3 regions of the Rhodoferax sp. GW821-FHT10B06 genome follow, and region 2 is predicted to be linked to each of the others. Evidence: predicted binding sites of a transcription regulator. Region 2 holds the regulator's gene; each other region holds the start of a gene.
The links. The regulator sigma-54, encoded in region 2, starts transcription at its own class of promoters, with help from an activator protein. The targets are predictions, from matches to a motif close to TGGCANGNAANCTGCTTT.
Positions count from the first base shown of each region.

Region 1: a site for sigma-54 is predicted at 3,392-3,409, ahead of pepA (flocculation-associated PEP-CTERM protein PepA). Genes of this name have one in related genera too.
Region 3: a site for sigma-54 is predicted at 2,796-2,813, ahead of glnA (type I glutamate--ammonia ligase). Genes of this name have one in related genera too.

Region 1 is NZ_JBWKNO010000006.1:32,137-38,058, forward strand. It holds gene AC07O2_RS11405 (ThiF family adenylyltransferase) at 357-1,223, opposite strand; gene AC07O2_RS11410 (hypothetical protein) at 1,284-2,357, shown strand; gene pepA (flocculation-associated PEP-CTERM protein PepA) at 2,461-3,327, opposite strand; gene AC07O2_RS11420 (hypothetical protein) at 3,519-4,796, opposite strand; gene AC07O2_RS11425 (outer membrane lipoprotein-sorting protein) at 4,801-5,571, opposite strand; gene AC07O2_RS11430 (ABC transporter permease) at 5,591-5,922, opposite strand, start outside.
Region 2 is NZ_JBWKNO010000010.1:94,398-100,319, reverse strand. It holds gene argS (arginine--tRNA ligase) at 1-237, shown strand, start outside; gene AC07O2_RS16495 (SPOR domain-containing protein) at 250-954, shown strand; gene AC07O2_RS16490 (thiol:disulfide interchange protein DsbA/DsbL) at 1,035-1,694, shown strand; gene lptA (lipopolysaccharide transport periplasmic protein LptA) at 1,813-2,436, shown strand; gene lptB (LPS export ABC transporter ATP-binding protein) at 2,445-3,197, shown strand; gene AC07O2_RS16475 (RNA polymerase factor sigma-54) at 3,205-4,782, shown strand; gene AC07O2_RS16470 (THUMP domain-containing class I SAM-dependent RNA methyltransferase) at 4,888-5,922, shown strand, end outside.
Region 3 is NZ_JBWKNO010000009.1:195,337-201,258, reverse strand. It holds gene AC07O2_RS15930 (sterol desaturase family protein) at 1-914, shown strand, start outside; gene AC07O2_RS15925 (EI24 domain-containing protein) at 939-1,844, shown strand; gene AC07O2_RS15920 (competence/damage-inducible protein A) at 1,810-2,649, shown strand; gene glnA (type I glutamate--ammonia ligase) at 2,861-4,276, shown strand; gene AC07O2_RS15910 (hypothetical protein) at 4,437-4,928, shown strand; gene glnL (nitrogen regulation protein NR(II)) at 4,934-5,922, shown strand, end outside.

The sequences.
Region 1 (5,922 bases), on a different contig from region 2:
ATTTTGTCGATGTCTTACCTTACATATCCCAAATACTAGTTTCATAGCGTTCCAACCATGGGATCAGTGCCAGACTGTGGTCATGGTCACGTCTAAGGTCACAAGTTCTAACATGAAATATTCCCCTACATAGGCTGAATTTCCCTAGGGGGGGTCCCACCTCGTTGCTGAGCAACAATTTGAAACACAGCCACTCCCACCCAAACAAAAAAACAATAGTCTATAAAAATATAACGCTTGACATTTTCGCAATCGCAAGACAATTGCATCACATTCAATTTAACTAGAGAAATGAATAATTTGTATATTTCACCAATAAATAAGACCACTTAGTCATTTAATGAAAATAATGACTGTTATTTTTCAACTCGCCCCTGCAAAATAGGTCTGATAAATCTTAGTAGAAACAGTTGAAGTGGATTTGAGTTCCCCCATGGTCTCCAAGTAAATTTTAGCTTCTGATGATATGCATCAAATTGCATTCCCCACGGAGCCGCTTTCATTGCACCACGACTCAGCAGCAACTTCAAAACAGATGTTCCTATTACACCTGCACATAGGTCGCAAGCCATCACCGTTGAAGGGCCACGTTTTTCTCGGAAATTTACTGCCTCCGGTGCAACCAAATAGTTACGATTGAGCATTGCTGGAGATAAGCCGGCTATGAAACGAGCATATTGCTCCTGCACACTATGACCTTCCATTTTAAAATATTCCTCAAAACTCATACCATTTGGATTGAAATATAAAAGTGCTGTACTCATCCCCAGGGGGGCCGCAGTTAATGCAGGAATTCCTTTTTCACGGCACTTGGCAAACACCATACGGCGTGCAGGCAAGGCAAAGAAGTCAAGCGCATCAACATACACATCTACGTCGCGTAAAAACTCATCTACATTATCTAATTTAATGCCATCGGGGAAAGTTTTAATATTTATATCTGGATTAATATCTGCCGCAATAGTCGTCATAGTTTCGAGCTTCGCCCTCCCCATAGAAGACATGAATGCACCAGCCTGCCTATTCAAATTGTGAACATCAAAAGTATCAAAATCTGATATATTAAAATTACCTAACCCTAACCGCACAAGTGTCAATAGATGCGTTCCGCCTACGCCACCCAAGCCAGCAATTGCAACCTTAGAATTTTTCAATTTCAATTGTTCATCCGAAGTAAGCCATCCTATATTTCGTGAGAATGCTTTTTCGTAATTAAATATCATATCTACACCTTAAATAAGCTTGACCGAATGTCACTAAAGTAAAAGAAATGGAGCGCACAGATGAGAGAAGATATTTTAAAAATTGCACACAGTGGCGTGCTCGCACCATCTGCAGACAATCAACATGTATTTCAGATGGAAATCTTAGACTCCGCTATCCGATTGTGGCCCTCACTTGCGTTTGCTGCAACAGTTGAGCCCATTCGTTTGACGCTGGGCCTTGTATCTATTGGCGCCGTAATAGAAAACATGCGAATACAAGCTCTTGCACTTGGCCTGAGCAGCGACATCACCTGGCTCTATAAGCACAACAGCTCAAACCCATTTGCAGAATTACAATTTCATAACATTACCGAACCTATTATCGACGAACTTGCAGACGCAATTCCCCATAGGCATACCAATCGGCGAATGTATCGAGGTTCAAAGCTTAATGACCATCAAGTCAATTCTTTAAATGATGCAGCCGCCAGCATTGATGGAGTACAGCTAATATGGTTGACAGGCATGCAACGAAAAAAAGCGCTTCAGCTTATTTGGCGTGCTGAGAGCGAAAGATTTTTGCAAAAATCATTGCATGAGGATCTTTTTTCATCTATTCGCTTTGACCTAAAGTGGAACGAAACAGCAGAAAATTTACTCCCGCCAGGCGCACTAAGTATTGAAAGTCCCATGCGACCAATTTTTAAGGCTCTCCGAAGCTGGAATTTAATGCGGTCATTAAGTTTCTTTGGCGCGCATCACATTATCGGATTAAGGGCTGGCCTCTTACCTTGCTGGCAAGCCCCTGCGCTGGGTCTGCTGACTACAACGATAGGAATAGAAAAAGGTGCCATCTCCGCAGGTGCAGCCTTGGAACGTATATGGTTAAAAGCAACACAATTAGGAATGGCCATGCAACCATTGGCTGCCTCAGCCATGTTGGCACTTCCTAATAACTCAGGCCAAGGCGCATCCGATAAACTTAGATCAACGCTGGTTTCTGGTTGGAGAGAAATTACTCCTGAAAGTTTGCCAATCATGGTGTTTCGCATGGGGCGGGCCAGTGCGCCCAGCATCAGAACATCAAGATTACCTCTCACCCAATACATCAGAAGAGATCTAATAAAATCCCCCCTCTCGACGCCAACTTAGAAATATATGTATTTCCCTATATAGTAGGCAAAAAAAAGCGAGGTAAAACCTCGCTTTTAATTTAGTTCAAACTTGATTCAAATTTGAATAGAAGACATTTACCTTACTTGGCAGACTTGCGGCGGCTTGCGGATGCAGCCAAACCAGCCAAACCTACACCAAACAATGCTAGTGAGCCTGGCTCAGGCACGCTGTTGAAGTCAACAGCACCTGTAGCTTGAGTAATAGCAACCAAATTGCCATTGCTTGTAAGGCCCTGAGTCGTGTTATTCATCTCCGTGAAGGCAAATGTGTAAAACGGATCAGGATCAACAAAGAAACTCTTGCCAGTTCCGCTGGTGCAATCTGCAGAAGGTATCGCGGTTGCGCCAATTTCTGCAGTGCCAGCACCCGTGCACAGAGCAAAGGTATTAACAGCATTGACATATGCACCACCCAGGCTGTTAAAACCGGTCACGCCGTTCAATAAAGAACCATAGCCCAACAGGATGTCGTCACCAGTACCAGAAACGCTTGCTTCAGTACCAGTTCCAGCGGCGCTTGCTGCAGTGAACGAGTTGTTGTTCGACGGATCAGCCCACACCTTGAAATTCAGCAGGGTCAATTGGTTAACGCTGTTCGGAGTATTTACACCACTGCCGCCACCCACATAAGTATCAACCAGATCAAAAGTCACATACAAACCGTAGGAGCCGAGCACGCTACCAAAACCTTTTACTGGCGAACCCAGCAAATCCAGCGTGCTAACTTGCAGCCAACCGGAACCGGTGTGACCAGTTGCGGTGGTGTGCAGAAGTTCCGACGACGTGCCAGAAAACTTGTCGCCAGTTTTCAACGCAGTTGCACCGCCAATGATCGCGCTGCTATCGATAGTGAATGTTGGGACCGCAGACGCAGAACCTGCGCTCAATGCGAGCACAACACCAGCCGCCATTGCTGCAGCGGAGACTTTTGGCATTGAAAATTTCATGATGTACCCCTTAGAGTGAAAGTTAAACAGTCTGGTCCACTGCGGAATCGACCGTTGATTACTTAAAGCACGCAGTATGCCAATCACAAAAAAACCATAAGAATCAATGACTTATAAAACAAAATGCAGCTTTTCAACATCAATGTGTAAGATTTTCCGACAGGACGCCTCATAGGCTCAAGCCGCAGAAGCTAGAAAAAGTAGGTACCCAAGACTTGCATGGCTCGACGGTCCGGCAGGCTTCCGAAGTCACTACCTGTACGCCCCATGTTCTGCTGTAATTGAAACGTCAAATCAAACTTAGCCCAATGGTGTCGCAATTCCAGCCAAGCAAGTCGGCTGCTATCGCCCATGTTGACCCGCAGGTAAGCTGTCAAATCCAAGTCCTTGAGAAAAAGGCCCTTTTGCGTTACGTAAACCAAGTAGGCTTGACGAGAAGCAAGTTCTTGCAATCGCAAAGATTCGCTTAGATAGGCTTGTTGGGCCAAAGCCCCCCCCATTCCTGGTGCAGACCAGTCAGGCTTGTCGGGTGCGAAGCCGTTATATTCATATTCGGCGGTTACGGACAACTTACTCAACGTGGTGTAAGTTGCCCCACCCGCAAATCGGTTACGTGTTGAAGTACTGGTTGGCAGACCCGCAACACGGCTCAATAAATCAGACTCCTTACTGCGCGACCACTCCAAATGCGCCACGGCAGCGTCCGACAACAAAGCTGTCAAATTAGCCCCCAGAGCAGACGAAAGACCATCTTGCTTATAGACGAAGAATTGACTACTTACCCGCTGAGAAAATTGACTCCCGAGCACCACTAAAGCCCTATCCCGATTATTGGTAGACCCAAGGTCTAGGCTCCAGGTGTCCTGACTAGGGTTGTCTGCCATCTTGGGAGCAAATGCAACAGACAAAGAGCCGCCAGCCCATAGGCTTTGCGCCCTCAGCATGACAGTGCCCAACCGATTCTCTCGCAGAGCGAAAGGATCGGCAGTGGTTACCGCACGCAAGCTACCATCGCGGAAAAAATCTGTTGGGTTGTAGCCATAGCTAGGCCCATAGCGCAAATTAATGCGCCCAGCTTCTGCGATTACCCCTCCGTCATCCGACTGCCAGCTTATATAAGCCTCACGCAAGCTGTTGACGCTCTCATCAAGACCCGCATCCCTGGGATGAATTTGATCGAACCGGTCAGAGATCACACCCCGCCAGCCTGGGGCAAGACGCTCCGTATGGGTAAAGTCGATAGACGCGCGAGATGTGTTCACACTGCTCGACTTATACCGCTGGCTAGCATTGCCAACTGCGCCCTCAACAAAAAGCTTGGTGTCCCGAGTGCCCTCGGCTGCGGCACTCATATCGCTTTCGAGATTAAGTGCATCTACCTCGGCACCACTTGCACTCAAAGATGGCAGGGGCTGCATCATTAACAGCGTGACAGCCGACAAAAAAATGGAACGAGAAACGATAGTCATCGGATTAATCAGGTTGAAAACGGGGCAGAAAATCTCTTTGCATCCAACTTTCAGGGATGTTACGGGCTTTGTAATCAGAAAAACGCATGAGCGTCACGGATTGGGGATCCAGCCCGTCAATGATCACACTCTCCGTTGGTCGCTCGGCACCTAGCTGCGGTTGGAACCTCCGGTAATAAACCGTTTTAAGCAGCCGAGAGGATTCGGCATAGAACCGCCCCTTGATAGGTCGGTTATTTTCCTTATCCACCCACATTTCTATGCTGGCATATGTCACTTCGGGAGTTGCTGCAGTCAAAGCCAATTTATACGCCTTGCGCATATGCTTTTCACCATCCTGAACTTCCTCTTCGCCAGCAAGCGTTGCCTTGTAATCTTTGGCCAAATTAACGGTAGCTACATCACCATTGGATGCCTGTCCCAATAACCGCTGCTGAGGAGACAGGCGAACACTGGCTTTACTGCTAGGGTCATAAAACCACATATCGTTGCCGCTTTTAAGCATCAACTTACCAGCATCACGAGCAGGTAAAACAAAGCGTATCAGGCTAGAGAATTGCCCCCCCTGATGCTGGTTCAACGAGTAACTGGTCAAGGTGCTGCTGTCTGCTTGCTTACCGCCCTGAAACTCCGTCAGCGTAACAGTGACACTGAATGCACGGCCAGGATTGCGGATAGCATCACTGGCGACAAGTATCTCCTCCGCCGATGGTGCGGCCCAAGCCGAAGTAGTGCACAGCACACAAAAGTATAGGAATATGCGTAGTGACTTCATGATGACTGCCTTGATGAATTCAAACGTGGCGCAATGCTTCTACGATCTTGAGTTGTGCTGCTCGGTAAGCAGGCCACCAAGCAGATAGTATGGCGATGCCAATCAGGCCCAAAGTCGTGCCAACGATCATTTTCAGCTCTCCAGCTACCAAAATGGTCAGCGGTACCGGCTCTACCGTACTAGGTGGAACCCAAGGAATATCCAGCCGATTAATGATTGCCGAAATCACCAAAGCCAGTACGACACCCAAAACTGCACCACACACACCAAGCAAAGCCCCTTCTGTGACAAACAGCCCCCGGATGCCAGCACGTCGCAAACCAATTGCGCGCAAGGTCCCAATTTCTACCG
Region 2 (5,922 bases):
CAGCTGGCCAAGTACCCCGAGATGCTGACAGCCGCTACCGAAGGTTTTGCCCCGCATGACGTGACTTTCTACCTGCGCGAGCTGGCCGCCAACCTGCATAGCTACTATGACGCCGAGCGCGTGCTGGTGGACGACGAGCCGCTCAAGCTGGCCCGCCTGGCCCTGGTCGCCGCCTGCGCGCAGGTATTGCACAATGGCTTGGCAGTACTGGGCGTGGATGCTCCGGAAAAAATGTAATTGACAGCAAGCATGACTAAACAAAAGCAAAGCGGCGGCACCATCCTGGGTTTCATCATCGGGGTGGTGGTCGGCCTGGGCTCGGCGCTGGCGGTGGCGGTCTATGTCACCAAGGTGCCGGTGCCGTTCATGAATGGCAAGACCCAGGCCAATGGCGCCGACCACGATGCGGTCGAAAGCCAGAAAAACAAGGACTGGGATCCGAATACCCCCTTGCACGGTAAAAATCCGGTGCGCTCTGCGGCGCCCGCGGCATCCGGCGCGGTGGATGCTGCGGCTCCGCTGGTGGTGCCGCCACCGGCGCCAGCGGCGACTCCGGCCGTGGTGCCCACGCCACCGGCGGCCGTTGCGGTGAAGCCGGATGCCAAGCCGTCGGCCGCAGCCTCGGCCGACCCGCTGGGTGATCTGGCCAAGGTCAAAGCCAAGGCGGCTGCGTCGGCCACCGTGGCCACGGCGCCTGCGCTGGCACCCACAGCCGAGCCGTTTGAGTACTTCGTGCAGGCAGGTGCCTACCGTACGCCCGAAGATGCCGAGGCCCAGCGTGCCAAGCTGGCCATGATGGGCATGGAAGCCAAGGTTACCGAGCGCGAGCAGTCCGGCCGCACCGTCTACCGTGTGCGCATGGGCCCGTATGCCAAGCGCGACGATGCCGAGCATGCCAAGGACCGGCTGGAAAGTGCCGGTAGCGAAACCACCCTGGTGCGCGTACAGCGCTGACCAGTTCTCTTGAAGCTGGTGCCGCGCGCTGAACTTTTGCGCTCGGCACCGATCCGACCCCCCACAAGGAGTGATTTGCAATGAAACGTCGTGAGTTTTCGCTGGCTTCAGCGGGTGTGCTGGCTGGTTCCACGCTGGCCGTAGGCCATACCGGTAGCGCCCTGGCGCAGGGCAAGCCGCCTGTGGCGGGCACGGATTACCTGGTGCTGGACAAGCCAGTCGCTACGGAAGCCCCAGCCGGCAAGGTCGAGGTGATCGAGTTCTTCTGGTACGCCTGCCCGCATTGCAATGCGTTTGAGCCCACCCTGGTGGAGTGGCTCAAGCGCCTGCCCAAGGATATTTCCTTCAAGCGTGTGCCGGTGAACTTCCAGGACAGCTTCATCCCGCCGCAAAAGCTGTACTACACGCTGGAGGCTCTGGGCCAACTGGACGCCCTGCATGGCAAGGTGTTCAACGCTATCCATGTGGAGCATCAGCGGCTGGACAAAGATGATCTGGTGATCGCCTGGGCCGTGAAGCAGGGTCTGGACAAGACCAAGTTCACCGAGACGTACCAGTCTTTTGGCGTCAGCACCAAGGTGCGCAAGGCGTCCCAGCTGCAGCAGGCCTACCAGGTCGCGGGCGTGCCCGCTCTGGGCGTGGCCGGCAAGTTCTACACCGACGGCAGTCAGGCGCAGAGCATGCCGCGTGCACTGACCATCGTGGAATATCTGGTGGCTGAGCAGCGCAAGAAAGCCTGATCCCGGCATGGCCGGCAAGGTCGGAGAGATGAAAAAGCCCGCGTCAGCGGGCTTTTTTCTGGCTACGTCCAACTCGGGGTGAGGGGCCGTTACAATGAATTGCAAGATTCGTGCCTCTATGAAAATCAACACCCTACTCTCACTGCTCGTGGTTTGTTTCGTCGGCCTAGGCGGAGCGGCCCATGCGGAAAAAGCCGACAAACTCAAGCCTATGAATATCGAGGCGGACGCGGCGCGTTATGACGATCTGAAGCAGACCAATGTCTTTACCGGCAAGGTGGTGATGACCAAGGGCACCATCATCATCCGTGGCGCCCGCGTCGATGTGCGCCAGGATGCCGAGGGCAACCAGTTCGGCGTGGTGACGGCGGAGCCGGGCAAGCTAGCGTATTTCAAGCAAAAACGCGACGGCCTGGACGAATACATAGAAGGCGAGGGCGAAACCATCGAGTACAGCAGCAAGCTGGACAACGTGCGTTTTATCAAGCGGGCCATTTTGCGTCGCCTGGTCGGCAGCAAGGTGAATGACGAAATCACCGGCGAACTGATCGTCTACGACAACACCACCGATGTATTCACCGTGGACAGTGGCACAGCCGGCAGCAATCCCGGTGGCCAGAATGGCCGCGTACGCGCCATGTTGACACCCAAGGCTGCGGCGTCGGCCGCTAGCGGCACGGCGCCTGCAGGGCCAGCTCCGGTGCTGCGTCCCACCACCACGCTGGAGGGCGTGAAGAAGTGACGGCGGTGGTGGAGTCGGGAGAAAGCCGCCTGGAGGCGCGCCATCTGCAAAAAGCCTACGGCAAGCGCAAGGTCGTGAAAGACGTGACGCTGGCCGTCAAAAAAGGCGAGGTGGTCGGTTTGTTGGGCCCCAACGGCGCGGGCAAAACCACTTCCTTCTACATGATCGTGGGCCTGGTGCGGGCCGATGGCGGCCATATTTCCATCGATGGCCAGTCGGTGGAACACATGCCTATCCACCGGCGTTCGCGCCTGGGCCTGAGCTATCTGCCCCAGGAAGCCTCGATTTTCCGCAAGCTCACGGTGGAAGAAAATGTGCGCGCCGTGCTGGAACTGCAGCACGACGAGGCCGGCAAGTCCCTCACCCGTGCCGAGATCGAAAAGCGCCTGACGGCGCTGCTGCAGGATTTGCGGGTGGAGCATTTGCGTGATTCGTCGGCCATGGCCCTGTCTGGTGGCGAGCGCCGCCGCGTGGAAATCGCCCGTGCCCTGGCCACCCAGCCGCGTTTCATTTTGCTGGACGAGCCTTTCGCCGGTATCGACCCGATTGCGGTGATCGAGATCCAGCGCATCATCGGCTTCCTGAAGTCGCGTGGCATCGGCGTGCTGATCACCGACCACAATGTGCGCGAAACGCTGGGCATTTGCGACCACGCCTACATCATCAGCGACGGCAATGTGCTGGCCGAGGGTACGCCGTCCGAGATCGTGGACAACGCCGATGTGCGTCGCGTCTACCTCGGCGAACATTTCAAGATGTGATGCTCCGATGAAGCAAGGCTTATCCCTACGCGTTTCACAGCATCTGGCGCTGACGCCCCAGCTGCAGCAGTCCATCCGCCTGCTGCAACTGTCCACCCTGGAACTGAGCCAGGAAGTGGACCAGATGCTGGACGACAACCCGTTTCTGGAACGCAATATGGACGAGGCTGCACGTGAGGAGTTCGGCCTGGCCCAGTCCGACACGCCGGTCAGCACAGGGGAGCGCGAGGCTGAAATTGCTACAAGTTCTGTAGCTGAATACGCAAGTGAATCCAGCGCAGAAGCCCCAAATGATGCTGAATCCCCTTTAACTGGCGGTGACGACACCAGCTGGGATGGCGATGGCACTTCCGAGATCAAACCCGACGACAGCGAATGGGGTGGCGATGCCCCGGCGCGCCAGAACAACCTGGGTGAAGACGGCGAGATGGACGCCACCGAGCTGGCCCGCAACCAGGAGTCGCTGACCAGCTTTCTGCACCGCCAGGCCTTGGCCCTGCGGCTGGGCGAGGTAGACCAGGCCGCGCTGCGCTTTTTGATCGAATCGCTGAACGACGACGGCTACCTGGAAGACGATTTCGAAACCCTGGCGCGTGGTCTGGCGGGCGACGACGCCGAGGCCGTGGAAGAGCTGGTACACCGCTTTACCGTGGCCCTGAGCCTGCTGCAAAGCCTGGAGCCGGCGGGCGTGGGCGCGCGGCATCTGGGTGAATGCCTGTTGCTGCAGCTGGAGGGTTTGCAGCCCGTGCTGGGCGATGACCCGGCGCGCAAGGTGGCCATGCGCATCTGCCGCCAGTCCATGGACCTGCTGGCCCGGCGCGACGTGAAGCGCCTGGCCCAGCTGTGCCGCGCCACCGAGACCGATATCAAGGCTGCCATGGCGCTGATCGCCCGGCTGGAGCCCAAGCCGGGGCGGCGCTTTGTCGATGTGGAGCGCAACATCGTGGTGCCCGACGTGATCGTGGTCAAGGTCGGGCGTGGCGCCCAGGCCCGCTTCCGGGTGCAGCTGAATGCCGAGGTCATGCCGCGCCTGCGCGTGCACGACATCTACGCCAATGCGCTGCGCCAGCACAAGGGCGGCGGCAAGGATTCATCGAACAACGCCGCGCTGCAGCAGCGTCTGCAGGAGGCGCGCTGGTTCATCAAGAACATCCAGCAGCGCTTTGACACCATCTTGCGGGTCAGCAACGCCATCGTGGAGCGGCAGAAGAACTTCTTCAGCCACGGCGCACTGGCCATGCGTCCCCTGGTGCTGCGCGAGATCGCCGACGAGTTGGGACTGCACGAGTCCACCATCAGCCGCGTGACCACCGCCAAATACATGGCCACGCCCTACGGCACCTTCGAGCTGAAGTATTTCTTCGGCTCGTCCCTGGGCACCGAGACCGGCGGCAATGCGTCCAGCACGGCGGTGCGCGCGCTGATCAAGCAGTTTGTTTCGTCCGAAGACCCGAAGAAGCCGCTCAGCGACAGCCAGCTGTCCGACATGCTGAAAGAGCAGGGCATTGAATGCGCGCGCCGCACCGTGGCCAAGTACCGCGAAGCGCTGCGCATTGCCCCTACGAACCTGCGCAAAGCGCTGTAGAACATGCTCTCCCCCAGGCCGCGTGCACGGTATGCCGCAGCTGGAGGAAAGAGCTTCGCCCCGCTTGCCCCAAGCAGCGTAGCGTGACACCATGGAAATAACGATATGAACCAACTCCAATTATTCTTACCCTGCGCCGCCGGCGTGGAAGAGCTGCTGGCCGAAGAGGTGCACGGTATTACCGGCCTGCAGGGCGAAGACCTGCGGGTGATGCGGGGCGGAACGCTGGTGCGCTCCTCCTGGCGTGACGCGATGCGCTTGAACCTGCACAGCCGCCTGGCGCAGCGCGTGCTGATCGAGCTGTCCAACACCGAATACCGCAGCGAAAAAGACCTGTACGAAGCCGCCAGCAACGTGGCCTGGGAGATCTGGTTCACGCCCAAGCAAAGCTTCAAGATCGAAGTCACGGCGCAGCACAGCCCGCTCAATTCGCTGAACTTCGCCGCGCTGAAAGTGAAGGACGCGGTGGCCGACCGCTTCCGCTTCAAGACCGGCGTGCGCCCCGATGTCAACGTGCAATGGCCCGATGTGCGCATCTACCTGCACCTGACCACCGAGCGCGCCACCATCTACATTGACACCTCGGGCGACGCGCTGTTCAAGCGCGGCTGGCGTGAAGACAAGGGCGACGCGCCGCTGAAAGAGACGCTGGCCGCCGCCATGATCGCCGCCAGCGGCTGGGATGGCACTACGCCCCTGTACGACCCCTGCTGCGGCAGCGGCACCATTGCCATCGAGGCCGCGCAGATCGCCTGCAATATTGCGCCCGGCAGCCTGCGCCGCTTTGGCTTTGCGAAGCTGTTGCCCTTCCAGCCCCATGTGTGGAGCGCCATCCAGGAGCAGGCCCACGCCGCCGAGCATGAGCCCGAGACGCAGATCTTCGGTAGCGATGTGGCCTTCCGCATGGTCGATTTTGCCACCCGCAACGCCGAGCGCGCGGGCGTCAGTGGCGTGGTCGAGTTCCGTGGCGGCGACGCCTTGCAGCGCATGCCACCGGCCGAATCCGGCGTGATGTTGCTGAACCCGCCCTACGGCGAGCGGATTGAGGTGGCAGGTGTCGCGGGCCGGCGCGAAGCCGCACAGACCGAGGACGGCAGCGCCGACTTCTTCCCCCAACTGGCCACCCATTGGAAGCGTAAC
Region 3 (5,922 bases), on a different contig from region 2:
CCCTGGTGTTCGGCATGGGCCTGGGCGGCTTGGTCGAAGATGCATTCGATGCCACGGGCTGGCTGCTGGTCGGCCTGCTGCAGCTGGTGGTGCTGGTGGCGGTGCTGGGGCCCTTGCAGCGCTGGCGTCCGGTAGAGGCTATGCAGGACCGCGCGGCCATCCGTATCGACATGCTCTACACCTTGGTGCATCGCCTGGGCCTGTTCCGCCTGGCCTTGTTCTTTACCCTGGACCCGGTGATGGACGGTATTTTTGGCACGCTGCGGGTCGCCGGCATGGGCACCTGGCACCTGGATGCCCTGTGGCCCGGCGTGACTGATCTGCCGGTGGTCAGTTTTGCGCTGTACCTGGTAGCGTTCGACTTTTTGGGCTACTGGGTGCACCGGGGCCAGCATCAGTTTGAATGGTGGTGGGGCCTGCACTCGCTACACCACTCGCAGCAGCAAATGACCTTGTGGAGCGACAACCGCAACCACCTGCTGGACGACGTGATTGGCGACATCATCGTGGTGGTGGCGGCCCAGCTGATTGGCGTGGCGCCGGGGCAGTTCATCGCCATCGTGGCCTTTACACAACTGAGCGAGAGCTTGCAGCACGCCAATGTGAGGCTCTGGTTTGGCCGCGTGGGTGAGCGCCTGTGGGTCAGCCCGCGCTTTCATCGCCTGCACCACAGCATTGGCATCGGCCATGAGTCGGCGGGCAAGAACACCTTGGGTGGCCACAACTTTGGTGTGCTGCTGCCATGGTGGGACATGCTGTTCGGTACCGCGAACTTCGAACTGCGCTACGACCCCACCGGCATCCGCGACCAACTGGAGAGCGAGGGTGGGCGCGACTACGGCCGCGGTTTCTGGCGCCAGCAGTGGCTGGGTTTGCGCCGGCTGTGGGCAAGTTTGGCCGTTACCAGGCCTTAACCGCATGCGGGTATGCTTGCCCCCATGAAGTTGCTTCTTGATTCTTTCTGGCGCGCCGTGGCGTACTGCGTGCACCCCCGGGTAATTGCACTCTCGTTTCTACCCCTGTTGTTGATGGTGGCCTTGTCGCTAGGACTGGGCTACTTCTACTGGGAGCCTGCCCTGGATGCTGTGCGCGGCATGCTGGACGCATCTGAGTGGGTAGGCCGCATGTGGACCTGGCTGGAGACTGCGGGTGTCGGCCAGCTCAAGGTGGCGCTGGCGCCCTTGCTGGTGATCTTTGCCATCACCCCGCTGATCGTGGTGTTGTCCCTGCTGGCCGTGGCCCTGATGATGACGCCGGCCCTGGTGTCCCTGGTGGCTGAGCGGCGCTTCCCCCAATTGGAAAAGAAAAACGGCGGCACCCTGGTTGGCGGATTGTTCTGGGCCCTGGGTTCGGTGCTGCTGGCGGTGGTGGCCATGGTGGTGTCCATGCCCTTGTGGCTGGTGCCGCCCTTGATATTGGTACTGCCGCCCTTGATCTGGGGCTGGCTGACCTACCGCGTCATGGCCTATGACGCTCTGGCCGTGCATGCCAGCAAGCAGGAGCGGCGTGAGATATTCCGCCGCCACCGTGTCACGCTGCTGGGTATGGGGGTGTTGGCCGGCTACCTGGGCGCTGCGCCCAGCCTGGTGTGGGCCTCGGGTGCCTTGTTTGCCGCCGCTTTTGTGGTGCTGGTGCCTCTAGCGATATGGATCTACACCCTGGTGTTTGCGTTTTCCTCGCTGTGGTTTACCCACTATGTGCTGGCCGCATTGCAGGCATTGCGTGCCGAGGTGCCTGTGTCTGCCGTGCCGCCCCGCGCCGCTGCGGGCCCGGTTGTCGATGTCGAACCTAAAACGGAATCTGTTGTCCATGAGCCTGCCAATCCCATCCTCCCAGCCCCTTGAGTCGGCGCCGGTTTTTGGCCTGGTCATCGTCGGCGACGAGATCATGTCTGGCAAGCGTGCCGACAAGCACCTGCCCAAGGTTATCGAACTGCTGGGCGCACGCGGCTTGCAGCTGGGCTATGCCGAATACGTAGGCGATGATCCTGGGCGCATCACCAGCACCTTGCGCCGCGCGTTTGCCTCGGGTGACGTGGTGTTTTCCACCGGCGGTATAGGCGCTACGCCCGACGACCATACGCGCCAGTGCGCCGCGCGGGCCTTGGATGTGCCGTTGGCCCTGCATCCGCAGGCCGAGGCCCTGATCCGCGAGCGCATGCAGGATACGGCGCGTGAACAAGGCACTTTGTATGAGCCGGACCGTCCAGACAATATCCACCGACTGAATATGGGCGTGTTTCCACAAGGTGCCCGCATCATTCCCAACCCCTACAACAAGATTCCAGGCTTCTCCGTGGGCCATGTGCATTTTGTGCCCGGCTTCCCGGTGATGGCCTGGCCCATGGTGGAATGGGTACTGGACCAGTACTACCAGCCCTGGTTCCAGCAGGCGGCCTGGGTGGAAAAATCGGTCATCGTGTACGGCAGCATGGAGGCCACGTTGACCCCGCTGATGGAGGCTATGGAGCAGCGTTTTGAAGGCGTCAAGGTATTCAGTCTGCCCAGCGTGGACCATGCCGAACATGGCCGCCATATTGAGCTGGGCGTGAAGGGTTTGCCCAGCCTGGTGGAGCTGGCTTACCCGGCTTTGTTGGCAGGTCTGCACAATTTTGATGTGCAATTTGGCCCGGAATTGGTGCGTTCTTGATTGCACATATTTGGTGCAAAAATGGCGATCCAATTTGGTGCATTGGCACAGGTATTTGTTTCTCGGATGGGCCGTATTCCCGCTGAAGGCCGCTGCGGCCAAGGCAAAATACAAGGGTGAATGTGTTTACAAGCGGCCTCGGCTGGTGGCATAGAAACTGCATTCCCATCTTGTTGATTTATTTTTGCTCAACCTAACCAGGAGATTCTTGATGGCAAAGACCGTCGCAGACGTGATGAAGATGGTGAAAGAAAGCGAAGTCAAGTTTGTTGACTTCCGCTTCACCGATACCCGCGGCAAGGAACAGCACGTGACCGTGCCTGTGTCGCACTTCGACGAAGACAAGTTCACGTCAGGCCATGCTTTTGACGGTTCTTCGATCGCTGGTTGGAAGGGCATTGAAGCTTCGGACATGCAACTGATGCCCGATGCCAACACCGCCAACATCGACCCGTTCTTCGAAGAAACGACGATGATCCTGACCTGCGACGTGGTCGATCCAGCCGACGGCAAGCCGTACGAGCGCGATCCCCGTTCGCTGGCCAAGCGCGCAGAAGCCTACATGAAGGCCTCCGGCCTGGGCGACACCGCTTACTTCGGACCAGAACCCGAATTCTTCGTGTTTGACAGCGTGCGCTGGCAAAACGACATGTCCGGCTGCTACTCCAAGATCGATTCGGAAGAAGCTTCCTGGAACACCGGCAAGGAATACGAACACGGCAATACCGGCCACCGTCCCGCAGTCAAGGGCGGCTATTTCCCCGTGCCTCCAGTTGACAGCTTCCAGGACATGCGTTCGGAAATGTGCCTGGTGCTGGAGTCGCTGGGCATTCCCGTCGAAGTGCACCACCACGAAGTGGCCAACGCCGGCCAAATGGAACTGGGTACCAAGTTCAGCACGCTGATCCAGCGCGCAGACTGGGTCCAACTGCAAAAGTACGTGATCCAGAACGTCGCCCACGCCTATGGCAAGACCGCGACCTTCATGCCCAAGCCTATCGTTGGCGACAACGGTTCCGGCATGCACGTGCACCAGTCCGTGTGGAAAGACGGCAAGAACCTGTTCGCTGGCGACGGCTATGCAGGTCTGTCTGAATTCGCGCTGTACTATATCGGCGGCATCATCAAGCACGCCCGTGCTCTGAATGCCATCACCAACCCCGGCACCAACAGCTACAAGCGCCTGGTTCCTGGCTTCGAAGCTCCTGTGAAATTGGCCTACTCGGCCAAGAACCGCTCTGCTTCCATCCGTATTCCTTTCGTGGCAAACCCCAAGGGCCGCCGCGTGGAAGCACGTTTCCCCGATCCACTGATGAACCCCTATCTGGGCTTCTCGGCTCTGCTGATGGCAGGTCTGGACGGCGTGGAAAACAAGATCCACCCTGGCGAAGCCGCTACGAAGGATCTGTACCATCTGCCACCCGAAGAAGACAAGCTGATCCCCACCGTCTGCCACAGCCTGGACCAAGCGCTCGAATGCCTGGACAAAGACCGTGCGTTCCTGACCAAGGGCGGCGTGTTCACCGATGCCTACATTGACGCCTACATCGACCTGAAGATGCAGGAAGTCACGCGCTTGCGCATGGCCACCCACCCGGTGGAATTCGACATGTACTATTCGCTGTAAGCAGCGCTACTAGCCTGGGAACGCTCGCAACGCGCAACCAGGCTTCTCATAAGGACGGCGCAAGCCGTCCTTTTTGCGTTTTGGCTTGGGAAAGCAATAGAAACAGAGTACCGTTGCGGCAACCCATTCAGATAAGGCCCTGTCGGCATATTCCATGAGCATGAAACCCTATTGGCTACTGATTTTGGCGGCTGCCTCGGCGCCGCTTTTCGCGCAAGACAACGCGGTTTACCGCTGCGGCAACGAATACACCAATTCCATCAAAGACCCCAAGGCCGCTGCAGCCCGTGGCTGCAAATTGGTAGAGGGTGGCAATGTCAGCGTGATCCAGGCCCCGCGGCCCGATGCGAACGCGGCGGCCGTGCGTGCGCCAGCGGCCAATAATGGTGGCGGCGCCGAGCAGCGTGCGCGCGACAGCGACGCCCGGATGATCCTGGAAGCCGAGCTGAAAAAGGCCGAAGCCCGGCAGGCAGACCTGCTCAAGGAGTACAACCAGGGCGAGCCTGATAAGCAGGGCGGAGAAGCCCGCAACTACCAGAAGTACATAGACCGTGTAGCCGAGCTCAAGGCTGCCATTGCCCGCAATGAGAGCGATATCGCTGGGCTGAAGCGTGAGCTGGCCCGTCTTCCTCCTCCTAAAACTACCCCCTGACTACCTTGAACACCCCAACCAACCCCCATATTGCGCGCTTTCAGGCGTTTGATTTGCTGGCCACGCTGGTGGCGGTGCTGCGTAGCGACGGCGCGGTGATGTTTGCCAATGCGGCGTTGGAAGACGCGCTGGGCACTTCGCGCCGCACCATCGAAGGCTCGCACTTCCCGGACTGTTTCACCGAGCCGCACATTTTGCAGAACGCGTTGGAGGGGGCCGGCAGCAATGAGTTCGCGGCCCTGCGCTACGACGCCTGGCTCAAGCGCCTGAACCACGAACCGGTGCCGGTACACGTGATCCTGGCGCAGACCGAGCGTCCGGGCGAGGTCATCATCGAGTTGCTGCCGCAGGAGCAGCAGGCCAAGCAGGACCGCGAGGAGCGTTTGATCGACCAGGCCCAGGCGAATAAGGAACTCATCCGTAACCTGGCCCACGAGATCAAGAACCCGCTGGGCGGCATACGTGGCGCTGCCCAGTTGCTGGAGATGGAGATCGAGTCGCGCGAACTGATTGAGTACACCCAGGTCATCATCCATGAGGCCGACCGCCTGCAAAGTCTGGTGGACCGGCTGCTGGCGCCGCACCGCCGTCCGCACGTGGTCAGCGATGTGAATATCCACGAAATCTGCGAGCGTGTGCGCTCCCTGATACTGGCCGAATTCCCGCGCGGGCTGAAGATTGAGCGTGAATACGATGTGTCGATTCCTGAGTTTCGCGGTGACCGCGAACAGCTCATCCAAGCGGTGCTGAATGTGGCCCATAACGCAACCCAGGCCTTGAGTGAACGCATTGCCGAAGGGGACGCGCAGATCACTTTTCTCTCGCGTATTGCACGCCAGGTAACGTTTGGGAAACAACGTTATCGATTGGCACTGGAATTGCATGTCATCGACAACGGCCCGGGTGTACCGGAGTCGATCAAGGACCGTATTTTTTACCCGCTGGTGTCGGGGCGAGATGGTGGTTCCGGGCTGGGGCTGACGTTGGCGCAAAC